One region of the Dickeya fangzhongdai genome, then DNA from elsewhere that is predicted to be linked to it. Evidence: predicted binding sites of a transcription regulator. Region 1 holds the regulator's gene; each other region holds the start of a gene.

Region 1 (5,600 bases):
TTTTCCAGCGCCGCAGCGGCGCGTCACGGAAAAGATGGCGTCAAGCTGGCGCACCGTCAGCCCGGTAATCGGGTTATCCTGATTGACCAGCACCACCAGCGCGTCCAGCGCCACCGGCACCGCCGTCGGCGCGTACCCGTAATGCTGCTCGAACGCTTCGATTTCGCTGCTCTTCATCGGCCGGCTCATCGGCCCCAGCTGCGCCGCCCCTGCCGCCAGCGCCGTCGGCGCCGACGACGAGCCGGCCGCCTGAATCTGCAGGTTAACGCCGGGGTAATGCTGGCTGAAATCCGCCGCCCAGAAGGTCATCAGGTTCGCCAGCGTGTCGGAGCCGGCGCTGGACAGGTTACCCGCCAGCATCGCCTGCGGCGCAGCGGCGGCGGCCTGACCGAACAGGCACAACAGCAAGGCAAGCAGGCGGCGGGTGGGTATCATGTGCGGTTTCCATCGGGGTGAAAGACAAGAGCACGCTATTTTCGGCACAGCGGCGGAGACAATCAAGCCCCGCCGCCGTCATTACAGCTGTGGATTCGCGGCGTTCTGACTCAGCACCGAGCGGACTATCAGCCGGTTCGGCAACGTGAACATGAAGCGGGAGCCGGCGCCCTCTTCGCTGAGGATCTCCAGCCGGGAGTCGTGGTGGCTGAGCGCATGCTTGACGATCGCCAGCCCTAGCCCGCTGCCGCCGGTCTGGCGCGAACGGGCCTTGTCGACGCGATAAAAACGCTCGGTCAGGCGGGGAAGATGTTCGGCGGCGATGCCCGGGCCGTTATCGCTGACCTGGAACTGCGCGCCCTGCGGCGTCTGCTGCCAGCATACCTCAATGCGGGTACCCTGCGGCGTATGGTTGACGGCGTTATACACCAGATTCGACACCGCGCTGCGCAACTGCTCTTCGTTGCCGAACACCTGCAGTTGCTCGTTGACGCGAAACACAATCTCGTGACGCCCCTGACTCAGGGTATCGGCTTCACGCTTGAGCACCCGCAGCATCAGCGGGATATCCACCTTCTCGTTAAGATCGATGGCGGCGGCGGCTTCGATGCGCGACAGCGTCAACAATTGCCGCACCAACCCGTCCATGCGGCGGGTTTGCTCCTGCATGGTGTGCAATGCCTTAGACTGCAACGCGCCATCCAGCGATTCGTCGTTCATCATCTCCAGATAGCCCTGCAACACCGTCAACGGCGTGCGCAGCTCGTGGCTGACGTTGGCGAAGAAGTTGCGGCGCGCGCCTTCCAGTTGGTGCATCTGGGTCACATCGCGGGCCACCATCAGCAGTTGCCCTTCCGAGTAGGGCATCACCCGGAATTCCACGTGGTGGGAATTTTTCAGCATCAGCGTCAGCGGGCGGCTGAAGTCTTGCTGTTGCATGTACTGAGTGAACTCCGGGTAACGCAGCAGGTTGAGGATGTTCTGACCGTTGTCTTCCGGCCAGCGAAAGCTGAGCAGGTGCTGAGCCAGCCGGTTACACCAGATGATGACGCCCTCTTCGGTGGTGATGACCACCGCATCCGGCAACGATTCCGCCCCGCTGCGAAAGCGTTTAATCAGCAGCGCCAGCTCGCGCCGACGGCGGCGGTTGCGCAGTTGCATCTGATAGAGGCCGTAAAACAGCGGCTCCCAGCTCCAGCGGCCGGGCGGCGGGGTCATGCTGCGGTCAACCCACAGCCAGTAGGACAGGCGCAGCTGGTTATAGAAGTTCCAGCACAGCGCCGCCAGTACCGACGCCAGCAGAAACCAGGGCAGATAGCCGATAATCAGCCCCAGCAGCAGACCGGGCAAACAAAAAAAAGCCAGCTCCAGCGCCAGCTTTTTCCAGGACAAACGTTCTAGCACGTCAGATTTTCTCCGGGACTCACGCTATCAATAACGTGTTGAGAAACGGTATCCAGTTCCCCGAACGGTCTGAACCATCTTGTCGTGTCCGCTGGTTTCCAGCGCCTTGCGCAGGCGGCGGATATGGACATCCACAGTGCGATCCTCAACATAAACGTTAGTGCCCCATACGTGATTCAGCAACTGCTCACGACTATATACCCGTTCCGGGTGCGTCATAAAGAAATGCAGCAGCTTGAACTCCGTCGGCCCCATATCCAGCGCGTGTTCTTCCGTGGTCACCCGATGCGAAGAGGGATCCAGGCTCAACCCGCGCATTTCAATCACTTCCTCAACCGCCATCGGCGAAATCCGGCGCATCACCGCCTTGATGCGCGCCACCAGTTCTTTGGGCGAAAACGGTTTGGTGATGTAATCGTCGGCGCCGACTTCAAGACCACGCACGCGATCTTCTTCTTCACCACGCGCCGTCAGCATCATGACCGGAATATCACGGGTCAGCGCTTCGCGTTTCATGTGCTTGATAAACTGCAAACCGGACCCGCCGGGCAGCATCCAGTCCAGCAGCACCAGTTCAGGATAAGGTTCGGCCAGCCGGGTAACGGCGCTGTCGTAATCCTCAGCCTCAACCGGCTGATAACCGTTCTGTTCCAGCACGAAGCACACCATCTCGCGAATCGGCGCTTCATCTTCCACCACCAAAATACGTCTTGCCATATCAATCCTGCCGTTAATCGTCACGGTTAGCGTGCGGTGTGCATTATGCGTCAGTTTTATGACAGATTTATGAAAAATGGCGCCCCGGACTACGGTACGTTTCCGCCCCGACAGCCGCGGCCCCCTGCCGCTGCCGCAGACCGCCGGTACGCTTAATTTCTCACATTACCTGTCCGCGACGACACTGCCAAATACTCCCGGGTAGCCGGGCCATACAGATATTATGGGACATGCCCTAAACTGCACGCCTATAATCGCCGATGATAAAGACGCGGTGTTTCGCCATGACGAACAAGCGCCTTGCCTCACTGACCGCCATTGTCCGCAAGCACCGCCAAAACAACATATCGTTTGCACTCACCTGCAGGGAGTCTCATGCGAATTATTCACACGTCTGACTGGCATCTCGGTCAGTACTTTTATACCCGGAGCCGTGCGCCTGAGCATCAGGCATTTTTACACTGGCTGGTTCAGCAGGTTGAGCAGTATCAGGCCGATGCAGTAATAGTAGCAGGCGATGTGTTCGACAACGGCGCGCCGCCCAGTTATGCCCGTGAAATGTATAACCATTTTGTGGTGGCGTTGCAGCGCACCGGCTGCCAGTTGGTGGTGATGGGCGGCAACCATGATTCGGTCGCCACCCTGAATGAATCACGCGCGCTGCTGGCCTGCCTGAATACCCGGGTGGTCGCCGGTTTTGACGGCGATATCCACGAACAGGTGCTGGTGCTGAACAACCGTGCAGGCGAGCCCGGCGCGCTGCTGTGCGCCGTTCCTTTTTTGCGTCCGCGCGACGTGCTCACCAGCCAGGCCGGCCAGTCCGGCGCGCAAAAACAGCAGGCGTTGCAGGATGCCATCACCCATCATTATCAGCGCTGTTACCAGCTCGCCTGCGAGCAGCGTGAAGCGCTGGGTCGCGAACTGCCGATTGTGCTGACCGGCCACCTCACCACGGTGGGCGTCGCCACGTCCGATTCGGTGCGCGATATCTATATCGGCACGTTGGACGCGTTCCCGGCGCAGGCCTTCCCCCCGGCGGACTACATCGCGCTCGGCCATATTCATCGCCCGCAGCGGGTGGCGCAATGCGAACACATCCGGTACAGCGGCTCGCCGATCCCGCTGAGTTTTGACGAACTGAATCATGAGAAATCGGTGTATCTGGTGCATTTCGAGCAGGGAAAACTGCAGGAGGTCACCGCGCTGACCGTGCCGACCGAACAACCGATGCAACTGGTGAAAGGCAATCTGCCGGAGATCGAACGCCGGCTAGCCGGATTCCGCGACTATCACGGCGACAAACCGGTGTGGCTGGACATTGAAATCGCCACCCAGGATTACCTGAGCGACATTCAGCAGCACATTCAGGCGCTGACCGAACCGCTGAACGTGGAAGTGCTGTTGCTGCGCCGGGCGCGGGAACAGCAGCAACAAATGCTGGTGCAACTGGAAAAGGAAACGCTGGAGGAGCTGCAACCCGCCGAGGTGTTTGCCCGACGGCTGGCGCTGGAGAGCGATCTGGACGAGGCGCGCCAGCAGCGCCTGAAAGGGTTGTTCGACCGGGTCATTCAGGAGATTGACGAGCAGCGACGGGAGGCGTCCGCATGAAAATTCTTAGCCTGCGATTGAAAAACCTCAACTCGCTGCAGGGCGAGTGGAAAATCGATTTCACCCGCGAGCCGTTCGCCAGCAACAGTCTGTTCGCCATCACCGGCCCTACCGGCGCGGGTAAAACCACGCTGCTGGACGCCATCTGCCTCGCGCTGTACCACCAGACGCCGCGTCTGAAGGTCGGCCCCAGCCAGAACGAGCTGATGACGCGCCACACCGCCGAATGTCTGGCGGAAGTGGAATTCGAGGTGAAGAATGTCGCCTACCGCGCCTTCTGGAGCCAGCGGCGCGCCCATAATAGCCCGGAAGGCAATCTGCAGCCGCCCAAGGTGGAACTGGCGTTGTGCGCCGACGGCAAAATCCTCACCGACAAGGTGAACGACAAGCTGACGATGATCGCCGATATCACCGGGCTGGATTTCGATCGTTTCACCAAATCGATGATGCTGTCCCAGGGGCAGTTCGCCGCCTTCCTGAACGCCGATGCCAATCAGCGGGCCGAACTGCTTGAAGAGCTGACCGGCACCGACATTTACGGCCAGATCTCGGAGCGGGTATTCGAGAAACACAAAGACGCCCAGAGCAAGCTGGAAACCCTGCGGGCGCAGGTCACTACGCTGGAACTGCTGAGCGACGAACAGCGTCAGGCGCTGGAGCAGCAGCTGGAAGCCATCCGCCAGCAGGAACAATCGCTGTCATTGCACCGGGAAGAGGTGTTGGGGCATCAACGCTGGTACGACACGCTGCTGCAGCTCCAGCAGGCGCAACAACAGGCCCAACAGCAGCGTGCCGCACAGGAACAATTGCAACAACAGTCGCAATCGCAGATGGATAAGCTGCAGCGCAGCGAACCGGCGGAAAAACTGCGTCCGCGCTTTGATGAACGCGAACGCGCGCTACGGGAAAAACAGCGCCTGACCCAGCAGTTGAATAGCGTCCGCCAGCAGATCAGCCGCCAGCAGGATGCGCTCAATCTGTTGAAAATCCAGCTGGAAAAAGCGCAGGCCACCCGACAGCAGCACGCCGAGTATCGCCAGCAGCAGGAAACCTTGATCAATGAACGTATCCTGCCGCTCGACCATCACATCGCCACCCAGCAGGCCCAGCGCGCCCAGCAACAGCAGGCGCTGGATAACCTGCTGGAGCAGCAGAAAACGCTGATCGCCAGCCTGACCAGACTACAACGCCAGCAGGAACAAACACGGCAACGGCTGGAAGACATCGAAAACTATCGCCGGCAGCATAGCCGCCATCAGCATTTGGGCAGCCATATTCCGCTGTGGCAGGCGCAATTTCCCCAGCAGCAGAAATGGCAGCAGGACTTGCAGGTGCTGCAGGAAAAAGCGGCGCAGCAGCAGATTCAGGCGGAATACCTTGACCAGCAGCGCGCCTCGCTCGCCGAAAAACATCAGGCGCAGCAAAGCGCCTGCGAG
Region 2 (5,600 bases), 1.5 Mb from region 1:
TCAGTGGACATAGCCTGGGTTTGACACACCTGGTTACGGAGATTGTCGCCCTCCCCGGTGGTCCGGCGCGTGTTGCTGGCGGCGGGAAAGTGTTAAACTCGTTGTTTTATTGACTTCTATTGGTTATTGATTAGCCGCACTGGGTGGCAGGAGCGCAATTACACGATGGCGAAAGAGAAAAAGCGCGGATTTTTTTCCTGGCTGGGGTTAGGACGTCAGGACGAGGATAAAACCGAACAACCGCAACCGTCACCGGAAGCGCCGCAGGCGGATGACGCAACGCCCGCCGCTCCGGAACCGGCGCAGCACACGAGCGATGAAGCGCCGGAGCAGCCGGCGCTGAATAGTACGTTGGCTGAAACCGGGGAAACGCCGCCGCCAGAATCGCAACCGATTGAGGCTGAGGCGGAGGTACCGCCGACGCCGGTCGAACCGCCGGAAACGGTAGCAGAGGCGGCCGCGCCCGTCGCTGAACCGCAGACAGACGCGGAAGCGGAAGACGATGTCGAGTCCGAGCCCGAAACGGTGATTGCTCCGGCTGCGCCGGTGGTGTCGCAGGAGCAGGAACGCCCGACCAAAGAGGGTTTTTTCGCTCGCCTGAAACGCAGTCTGGTGAAAACCCGCCAGAATCTGGGGTCCGGATTTGTCGGGCTGTTTCGCGGCAAGAAAATTGACGACGATCTGTTTGACGAGCTGGAAGAGCAACTGCTGATTGCCGACGTCGGGGTGGAAACCACCCGTAAAATTATCGATCGGCTGACCGAGCACGCCAGCCGCAAGCAACTGAAAGACGCCGAAGCGTTGATTGCGTTGCTGAAAACGGAAATGAGCGACATTTTGGCGAAAGTGGATGCGCCGCTGGATATCGACAGCAAGACGCCGTTCGTCATTTTGATGGTGGGTGTCAACGGCGTGGGTAAAACCACCACCATCGGCAAACTGGCGCGGCAATATCAGGCGCAGGGCAAGTCGGTGATGCTGGCCGCGGGCGATACCTTCCGTGCGGCGGCGGTGGAGCAGCTGCAGGTGTGGGGCCAGCGCAATAATGTGCCGGTGGTGGCGCAGCATACCGGCGCGGACTCCGCCTCGGTGATCTTCGATGCGCTGCAGGCCGCCAAAGCGCGCGGCGTCGACGTGCTGATCGCCGATACCGCCGGGCGTTTGCAGAACAAATCGCACCTGATGGAGGAGTTGAAGAAGATCGTGCGCGTTATGAAGAAGCTGGACGAAAACGCGCCGCACGAAGTGATGCTGACGCTGGACGCCAGCACCGGTCAGAACGCCGTCAGTCAGGCCAAACTGTTCAACGAGGCGGTCGGACTGAGCGGCATCACGCTGACCAAACTGGACGGCACCGCCAAGGGCGGGGTGATCTTCTCCATCGCCGACCAGTTTGGCATTCCCATCCGTTACATCGGGGTGGGGGAAAGTATCGATGACTTAAGGCCGTTCAAGGCGGATGATTTTATTGAAGCCCTGTTTGCCCGTGAGGATTAAAACGGATGATTCGGTTTGAGCAGGTCAGTAAGGCGTATCTCGGCGGCCGTCAGGCGTTGCAAGGGGTGGACTTTCATATCCGCCCGGCCGAGATGGTATTTCTGACCGGTCACTCTGGCGCGGGGAAAAGTACCCTGCTGAAACTGATTTGCGGGATTGAGCGCCCAAGCGCGGGCCACATCCTGTTCGGCGGTCACGATATCAGCCGCCTGAGGAAAAGCGAGGTGCCGTTTCTGCGTCGGCAGATCGGCATGATCTTTCAGGATCACCATTTGCTGATGGATCGCACGGTGTATGAAAACGTCGCCATGCCGCTCGTTATCGCCGGCGCCAGCGCCGAAGATATCCGCCGTCGGGTGTCGGCGGCGCTGGATAAAGTCGGGCTGCTCGACAAGGCGCGCAGCTATCCGATTCAGCTCTCCGGCGGTGAGCAGCAGCGCGTGGGTATCGCCCGCGCGGTGGTGAACAAACCGGCCGTGCTGCTGGCGGACGAACCGACCGGCAACCTGGATGATGCGCTGTCCGAAGGCATTCTGCGCTTGTTTGAAGAGTTTAACCGCGTGGGCGTCACGGTGTTGATGGCTACGCACGATACCGGGCTTATCGCCCGCCGCCATTACCGGGTGCTGACATTGTCGCAGGGGCGCATGCTGGGAGGTCACGATGGCGAATAATACCCGCGCGCAGCGAGCCGGAAGCAAAACCCGCTCTCTGCAAGGCGGCTGGCAGGAACAGTGGCGTTATGCCTGGGCCAATACGCTGCGCGATATGCTGCGCCAACCGCTGGCGACATTGTTGACCATCATGGTGATCGCTATTTCGCTAACGCTGCCCAGCATCTGCTATCTGGTGTGGAAAAACGTCAGTCAGGCGGCGTCGCAGTGGTATCCCACGCCGCAACTGACGGTGTATCTGGACAAATCGCTGGACGACAACGCCGCCGAAGCGGTGATTGGCAAGATCAAGGCGGAAGAAGGCGTAGACAAGGTTAATTACCTGTCCCGCAACGAGGCGATGGGCGAGTTCCGCAACTGGTCCGGCTTTGGCGGCGCGCTGGATATGCTGGAGGAGAATCCGCTGCCGGCGGTGGCGGTCGTCTCGCCCAAACTGAGTTTTCAGGATAACCAGACGCTCAACACCCTGCGCGATCGCATCGCCGCCGTTCAGGGCGTGGCCGAGGTCCGCATGGACGACAGCTGGTTCTCCCGTCTGGTGGCGTTGACCGGACTGGTGGGCCAGATAGCGGCTACCATCGGGATTCTGATGGTGGCGGCGGTATTTCTGGTGATCGGCAACAGCGTGCGGCTAAGCATTTTCAGCCGCCGCGAAACCATCAATGTGATGAAGCTGATCGGCGCCACCGACGGTTTCATCCTGCGGCCGTTCCTGCATGGCGGCGCGCTGCTGGGGTTCTGCGGTGCTATCTTGTCGCTGATTCTGTCGCAGGCGCTGGTGTGGAAACTGTCGAGCGCGGTGACGCAGGTGGCGGCGGTGTTCGGCACCACCTTCACGGTGCGCGGGCTGGGCTGGGATGAAACGTTATTGTTGATTCTGATCGCGGTGATGATTGGCTGGCTGGCCGCCTGGCTGGCAACGGTACAACATTTACGCCGTTTTACACCGGAATAATCTGTATTGACGCCCGGCGCGGGCGTTTTCTGGTATACTCTTCCCTCGTGATAGCGGCGAGCAGCGAGGGAAGCGTATTGCCAGCGTCTTCGATGCGCACCTTCCTTCATCACTCGCCAGCCTGCACCCCACGACGTCCATCTTGACAGGTAAAATAAGAGGGGCAAAAGTGGAACTTGTGCAGTCAATCACACTCTAACCAGAGTTAATCCAGAACTAGCGTTAATCCGGTTTTTGGGCACAGTAATTCTGTTTTTAGGCACAGAAAGTGCAGCAAAGATCGGTATGCTGTTCGATGATGCGCAACGATTTGAATGATCTATGAGAGGGGTGGAATGACCAAAGATATGCAAACTTTCGCCTTAGTTCCCCAGGGCAGTCTGGAAGGGTACATCCGTGCCGCCAATGCCTATCCGATGCTGACGGCGGAGGAAGAGCGGGCGCTGGCTGAACGGCTGCATTATCACGGGGATCTGGACGCCGCCAAGCAGCTGATTCTTTCACACCTGCGTTTCGTTATTCATGTTGCCCGTAACTATTCAGGGTACGGCCTGCCGCAGGCGGATCTGATTCAGGAAGGCAACATCGGCTTGATGAAAGCGGTGCGCCGCTTCAACCCGGATGTGGGCGTACGCCTGGTGTCGTTCGCCGTGCACTGGATCAAGGCCGAAATTCACGAATACGTGCTGCGTAACTGGCGTATCGTCAAGGTGGCGACCACCAAGGCGCAGCGCAAGCTGTTCTTCAACCTGCGTAAGACCAAGCAGCGTCTGGGCTGGTTTAATCAGGACGAAGTGGAACTGGTGGCGCGTGAACTGGGTGTGACCAGCAAGGATGTCCGCGAAATGGAATCCCGCATGGCCGCGCAGGACATGACGTTTGATCCGTCGCCGGAAGATGATGCGCAGCCGGGCCAGCCGATGGCGCCGATGCTGTACCTGCAGGACAAATCTTCCGACTTTGCCGATGGCATTGAAGAGGACAACTGGGAAACCCATGCGGCGGACAAGTTGTCCTATGCGCTGGAAGGGTTGGACGAACGCAGCCAGCATATTATCCGCGCTCGCTGGCTGGATGACGACAATAAGTCCACGTTGCAGGAACTGGCTGATCATTACGGCGTGTCCGCTGAGCGTGTACGTCAGCTGGAAAAGAATGCCATGAAGAAATTGCGGGCGGCCATTGAAGCGTAACGCAGGCCGCAGCTAACGCATTATTCATCGTAAACGACCGGGACAGCCGCAAGCCGCCCGGTCGTTTTGTTTTATCACCCGAAGTTTTTTTATCGCCGTCTGTCCTACGGGCGCCACTGCTTTTCCTGCTATTTATTTCTCTTCCTGATTAACGACATATTCCCAGCCGCCGGATACCGGATAGAAGCCGCAGGACTGCATGAATGTGTCCATCACCGCTTCGCTGACCAGCGCATGGTCGGCGGCGTCGAGCCACCATTCCTTAACGTCAGGGCAGGCGCGCAGCACTTCTTCCACCAGATACTTACCGACGCCATGCCGCCGGGTGGACGTTCTGACCTGCAGGTCGGTCAGTTCCGCGCTGTCGCTGTTATTGTCGATTTCGACGATGACGCCCGCCAGCAGATGGCCGTTAAAACGGGCGGCAAACAGACGATGCTCATGGTTCAGGTCGCGCTCCAGCGCGTCGAAATTCTGGTGTGGCCAGATATGGGCCAAATCATGCCTGTCCTGCTCGCTGATTTTTGTGAGGCGTTCAACCGAGAGTCTCATACGCGGGTGCTCCTGTTAATTCTTAAGAATATTGTAGCGAACCTGTAGAAAAAGGGTTGTGTAACTTTTTCTGTACGGTTATCAGGGAAAAAGGTTTCTCTGCCATTAATTTTTCGAGTAATCAATTATCTCTCAGTGGTAAAACCAGCATAACTGACTATTTTAGAAACAAAATACGGATTTTAAGAGCGGTATTTTATGCTGTTTACACCGTGTTTTACTGAGAATCCCAGTTGATTTACAGCATAAAACTCCTGTTTAATATCATGAATAATAAAGTCTTATTACAAACTATTGCTTATAATAGAGCCTAACTCGTTATTACTTATGAAAAAGTGCGAGTAATAGCGGTTGATGACAATAATTATAGCAATATCCAAAAATGACAGATGGGGTAAAACGGATGAAATTAAGCAAAGGTAACGCGCTGCTGATGGGATGCCTGGCAGCGGCGATGAGCCATGCGGTGAACGCTGCGGATATCAAGGTCGCGATCGTCGGAGCCATGTCCGGTCCGGTAGCGCAGTACGGCGATATGGAGTTTACCGGCGCCCGTCAGGCGATTGCCGATATCAATGCCAAAGGCGGAGTCAACGGCAACAAACTGGTGGGTGTGGAATATGATGACGCCTGCGACCCGAAACAGGCGGTTGCCGTCGCCAACAAGGTGATCAACGACGGTATCCACTACGTGATCGGTCATCTGTGCTCGTCGTCCACGCAGCCGGC
Region 3 (5,600 bases), 1.3 Mb from region 1:
TACCGCGGGCAATGCACAAACGCTGCTGCTGACCGCCGGACAGGCTGTAACCGCTCTGGTGCAGCTTGTCCTTGGTTTCCTGCCACAGCGCCGCTTTGGTCAGCGCCCACTGTACGCGCTCGTCCATCTCCGCACGCGACAGTTTCTCGAACAGGCGCACGCCGAAAGCGATGTTGTCGTAAATCGACATCGGAAACGGCGTCGGCTTCTGGAACACCATGCCCACTTTGGCGCGCAGCAGCGCGATATCCTGGTTATCGGTCAGGATATTGTTGCCATCCAGCAGGATATCGCCTTCGGCGCGCTGCTCCGGATAGAGCTGATACATTTTATTCAGGGTGCGCAGCAAGGTGGACTTACCGCACCCTGATGGACCGATAAACGCCGTCACCTGGTTTTGGGCAATATCCAGCGTGATGTTTTTCAGCGCATGAAATTTTCCGTAATAGAAGTTCAGGTTGCGCACCTGGATTTTGCTGGCGGATGTCTCTGTGACCATACTCATCAAGACTTCTCTCTTCTGGCGAATCTGGCGAACGCCGCCTGCGCGACGCCCGGATATTCATTAATGTTGCTGGTAATTTTTTTAATGTTGCTGACTAATGCGTCTTCTTGGCAAACAGCACGCGCGCCACAATATTCAGCAGCAGCACGCATAGAGTGATCAGCAGTACCCCTGCCCACGCCAGCCCCTGCCACTCTTTGAACGGACTCATGGCGAACTTGAAGATGGTGACCGGCAGGTTGGCGATCGGATGCATCAGGTCCGTGCTCCAGAACTGGTTCGACAGCGAGGTAAACAGCAGCGGCGCCGTCTCCCCGGCGATACGCGCCACCGCCAGCAACACCCCGGTGATGATGCCGGAAACCGACGCCTTCAGGGTGATGGCCGAAATCATCTTCCATTTCGGCGTCCCCAGCGCGTAGGCCGCTTCACGCAGGCTGTCCGGCACCAGTTTCAGCATGTTCTCGGTGGTGCGAATTACGATCGGCACCTGCAACAGCGCCAGCGCAATCACCCCCGCCCAGCCGGAAAAGTGCTCCATTTTAGCCACCACCAGCGTGTAAACGAACAGCCCCACCACAATCGACGGCGCCGACAGCAGAATGTCGTTAATAAAGCGAATCACTTCGGCGATCAGCGATTTACGGCCGTATTCCGCCAGATAGACGCCGGCCAGGATCCCCAGCGGCGTGCCAAACAGCGTCGCCCACAGGATCAGCAGGCCGCTGCCGACGATCGCGTTAGCCAGACCGCCGCCAGCCGTATTGGGCGGCGGCGTCATTTCGGTAAACAGCGACAGCGACATGCCGTCGATGCCCTTGGTCACGGTGGACATCAGAATCCATACCAGCCAGAACAGACCGAACGCCATCGTCAGCATCGACATACACAGCGCGATGCGGTTTTTCTGACGGCGCCAGGCCTGCATCTTGCGACGGGTTTCCAGCGAGTCAGAACGGTTTTCAATGCCAATGCTCGCCATCAGCGCGCTCCTTCGTTTTTAGCCAGACGCATGATCATCAGCTTCGAACAGGCCAGCACGATAAAGGTAATCACAAACAGGATCAGGCCCAGCTCCATCAGCGCGGCGGTATGCAGCCCGGTGTCGGCTTCGGCAAATTCGTTAGCCAGCGCGGAGGTGATGCTGTTGCCCGGCATATAGAGCGAGACGCTGTCGAGCTGGTAGGTGTTGCCGATGATAAACGTCACCGCCATCGTCTCGCCCAGCGCACGTCCCAGCCCCAGCATGACGCCGCCAATCACCCCATTTTTGGTGAACGGCAGCACGATGTGCCAGATAACTTCCCAGGTGGTGCAGCCGATACCGTAGGCCGATTCTTTCATCATCACCGGCGTCTGTTCGAACACATCGCGCATTACCGCGGCGATGTAGGGGATGATCATGATGGCCAGAATCACGCCGGCCGCCAGAATACCGATGCCGAACGCCGGCCCGGAGAACAGGGTGCCGACCAATGGGATGCTGGAAAGCACGTTGCCTACCGGTTGTTGGAAATACTTGGCGAACAACGGGGCGAACACAAACAGCCCCCACATGCCATAGACGATACTCGGGATCGCGGCCAGCAGCTCAATCGCCACGCCCAGCGGACGTTTCAGCCAGCTCGGCGCCAGTTCCGTCAGGAACAGCGCGATACCGAAACTAATCGGAATGGCGATGATCAGCGCGATCAGCGAGGTCACGATGGTGCCGTAAATCGGTACCAGCGCGCCGAATTGCCCGGCGGGCGCATCCCATTCTTTGGTCCACAGGAAGGAGAAACCAAACGTTTTGATACTCGGCCAGGAGGCGAAAATCAGGGAAACGATAATTCCGCCCAGCAACAGCAACGTCAATAGGGCCGCCAGTCTGACCAGCGCCCCGAAGAGAATGTCGCCCTGTTTTCCCGGAGGTGTAATGGTTGGCTTGTGTTCAGCCATACGTCTCTCTTCTTTCAGATAACTGCGTTTTTCAGATAACTGCGTCTTTAATCAGGTCATTGGAGGAAACCCCAATGAATGTCAGAGGTGGATACCCCGTTTCCGGTTTATCCACCTCTCGGTACTCACACAACCGATCCTGCTAACCGCAATCAATACAGCGCTTTACCGCTGCTGTCTTTGATCTGGGTTTTCCATGCTGCGCGTACCTGAGCAATCACTTCTTTCGGCAGGGTAGAATAATCCAGCGCTTTGGCCTGATCGCCGCCTTTGGTGTAAGCCCAGTCAAAGAACTTCAGCACTTCTTTGCCCTGCTCAGGCTTGCTCTGTTCTTTGTGAATCAGAATGAAAGTGGTAGAGGTGATCGGCCATACATCGGCGCCTTTCTGGTTGGTCAGGTCCTGTGCGAAGGACTTGCTCCAGTCAACGCCTTTGGCGGCATTGCTGAAAGACCCTTCCGTCGGGCTGACTGCTTTGCCGTCGGCAGAAATCAGCTTGGTGTAAACCAGGTTATTCTGCTTGGCGTACGCGTATTCAACGTAACCGATCGACCCCGGCAGACGCTGCACGAACGCCGCGATGCCGTCGTTGCCTTTACCGCCCAGACCGGTCGGCCAGTTTACGGTGTTGCCCGCGCCAATCTTCTCTTTCCACTCGCTGTTCACTTTAGCCAGGTAGCTGGTGAACACGTAGGAGGTGCCGGAACCGTCGGCACGACGCACCACAGCGATGTCCTGATCCGGCAGTTTCACGCCCGGGTTCAGTTTGGCGATGGCTTCGTCGTTCCATTTCTTGATTTTGCCCAGGTAGATGTCACCCAGCGTTTTGCCGTCCAGCGTCAGCTCGCCGGCTTTCACGCCCGGCACGTTGACAGCCAGTACGATACCGCCGATCACGGTCGGGAACTGGAACAGACCGTCCTGAGCCAGTTTGTCATCCGCCAACGGCGCATCAGACGCACCAAAATCCACGGTTTTGGCGGTAATCTGTTTCACGCCGCCCGAAGAACCGATGCCCTGATAGTTAACTTTGTTGCCGGTTTCTTTTTCGTAAGAATCAGCCCACTTTGCATAAACCGGAGCGGGGAACGTCGCACCTGCGCCAGTGAGGTTTGCCGCGGCAAAAGCAGAAACCGCCGTCAGAGAAAAACTTGCAGCAACGATACTGGCAACAGTGGTACGCATGAGTTTCATAATCCCTCCTGTGGGATACTTAGACGTGTAGACCCGGAGCTATTGTTTAATCAGAGTGTAGTTTGCTGGTGGAGAAAATAGGTCAATTCGGTGACAGTAAAATGTACGCAATATGACAGTTGTGTGACAGTCGAGTCAGAACTGGGTATGCCTGCCTGGCAGAGGCAAGCATTTATTTAACAATCTATACAATACTTTCAACGATATACTTCTATGAATCCCCAGTTCCGGTAAAATCGCTTGTCACACATGCTATTTAGACCTTGAATATGTCCGTCTCTGACCAAAGGAGTGAAGCACAGTCATGGCAACCGACTTTGAAGACGCCTGTCATCGCCACTGGAGAGATGCAGAAATCCTGTTTCATCTGGGACGCTGGGCCAATGCCGATCATCTTTATGGCTTCTCGGCAGAGAGCGGGTTAAAAAAGTTGATGCAGGAGTTTGGTATGCCCTTTGACACGAATAGGGACATGCCCAGTGAACGCCACGACCAAAAGCATATTGATGCTATTTGGTCACGTTACGATGCATACCGTAGTGGCCGCTACCCCGGAGCTGAGTATCTTTTATCTTCACTAAATCCTTTCGATAACTGGAAAGCGTCACAACGTTACAGCAACCAACAACAGTTCACACAAATTGAGGCAGAAAAACATCGCAACGGAGCCAAACAAGTCCAAAATATACTTAAACAAGCTAAAACGGACGGCGCGATATGAAAACCTTCGACCAGCTTTTGCCTACTATTGAAGGCATTCTTAAACCTCACACTGATCTTATCAGTCAGATTGAACCCGTGGCAATCAACCGAGATCTGAACGGTAAAGTCAGGTTAATCGCTTCCGAATCGATTCAGAACAATCCCGAACATCAGGCTGCGATTGACACGATTGCCGCACAATTTTCAACTGAACTGTCGCCTCACAGCTTTGCTCCAGATAACACCGTCTTATATGAACCCAATGTCGAATCGGTTTATCAACGCGCAGCCCATTTTGCGCTTGCCGATATTCCCGGCGTCTATGTGGTTGACAGATTAGCGACGGAAAGCCGCTGGGATATGATCACACCAGAGTCTGAAGGCGCCAGTCGCATTGTCTTTTTTTCTATCAAAGGCGGCGTTGGCCGCTCAACCGCGATGGCCGCTTGCGCATGGGCGCTGGCGCAAGCCGGTAAAAAAGTCATGGTTCTTGATTTGGATCTTGAGTCTCCTGGCTTATCTACCGCCTTGCTACCGGAAGACCGTCGCCCAACTTATGGCATCGCCGACTGGCTGGTGGAAGATCTGGTCGATAATGGCAACAGCCTGCTTGATGACATGATCGCCACCAGTACGCTATCCCATGACGGCGACATTTACGTGATACCGGCACATGGCAAAAATCCGGGAGAATATATCGCCAAGCTGGGCAGAGTCTGGATGCCCAAAATAGACAGTAACGGAAACCGGGAAAGCTGGTCTCACCGACTCAATCGCCTGATTGACCAGTTAGAAGAAACGATTAAGCCTGATGTGATTTTGATCGACTCACGCTCTGGAATAGATGAAGTCGCATCCAGTTGCGTTACCGATATCGGCGCCAATACCGTGTTACTGTTTACACTGGATGGCGAGCAAACCTGGTCAGGATATCGGGTGTTATTTGAATACTGGAACCGATCAGGCAAAGCCGCTGATATCCGTGAGCGTTTGCAACTTATCGGTGCCATGATTCCTGATGACGAACGACGCGAGAGCTACTTTTCCGGGTTGTGTGAAAACGCTTACGAACTGTTTTCCTCCACACTTTATGACGAAGTACCACCGGGTGAAACAGTGGAGAATCTGTTCAGCTTCGAGATGAACGACGAAGCAGCACCACACTATCCGTGGGCGATTCGCTGGAACAGAGGATTCTCCGCGCTAACGTCGCTACATTCCCGATTTGCGCAAAACACGATAGACTCCGCCGAAGTTCA

The links. The regulator PhoB, encoded in region 1, activates phosphate uptake and scavenging genes when phosphate is short. The targets are predictions, from matches to a motif close to CTGTCATAAAACTGNCNNAT.
Region 2: rpoH (RNA polymerase sigma factor RpoH) is a predicted target of PhoB. The motif match lies at 3,435-3,454, and genes of this name have one in related genera.
Region 3: pstS (phosphate ABC transporter substrate-binding protein PstS) is a predicted target of PhoB. The motif match lies at 3,750-3,769, and genes of this name have one in related genera.

What each region holds. Positions count from the first base shown of each region.
Region 1 covers NZ_CP025003.1:1,246,714-1,252,313, reverse strand. Annotated here, with positions in the region: gene CVE23_RS05795 (PstS family phosphate ABC transporter substrate-binding protein) at 1-435, opposite strand, end outside; gene phoR (phosphate regulon sensor histidine kinase PhoR) at 517-1,839, opposite strand; gene phoB (phosphate response regulator transcription factor PhoB) at 1,867-2,556, opposite strand; gene sbcD (exonuclease subunit SbcD) at 2,932-4,164, shown strand; gene CVE23_RS05775 (AAA family ATPase) at 4,161-5,600, shown strand, end outside.
Region 2 covers NZ_CP025003.1:4,802,798-4,808,397, reverse strand. Annotated here, with positions in the region: gene ftsY (signal recognition particle-docking protein FtsY) at 166-1,497, shown strand; gene ftsE (cell division ATP-binding protein FtsE) at 1,503-2,171, shown strand; gene ftsX (permease-like cell division protein FtsX) at 2,161-3,126, shown strand; gene rpoH (RNA polymerase sigma factor RpoH) at 3,462-4,319, shown strand; gene panM (aspartate 1-decarboxylase autocleavage activator PanM) at 4,452-4,871, opposite strand; gene CVE23_RS21555 (branched-chain amino acid ABC transporter substrate-binding protein) at 5,275-5,600, shown strand, end outside.
Region 3 covers NZ_CP025003.1:4,988,829-4,994,428, reverse strand. Annotated here, with positions in the region: gene pstB (phosphate ABC transporter ATP-binding protein PstB) at 1-505, opposite strand, end outside; gene pstA (phosphate ABC transporter permease PstA) at 600-1,487, opposite strand; gene pstC (phosphate ABC transporter permease PstC) at 1,487-2,446, opposite strand; gene pstS (phosphate ABC transporter substrate-binding protein PstS) at 2,599-3,639, opposite strand; gene CVE23_RS22350 (SAM-dependent methyltransferase) at 3,944-4,360, shown strand; gene CVE23_RS22345 (KGGVGR-motif variant AAA ATPase) at 4,357-5,600, shown strand, end outside.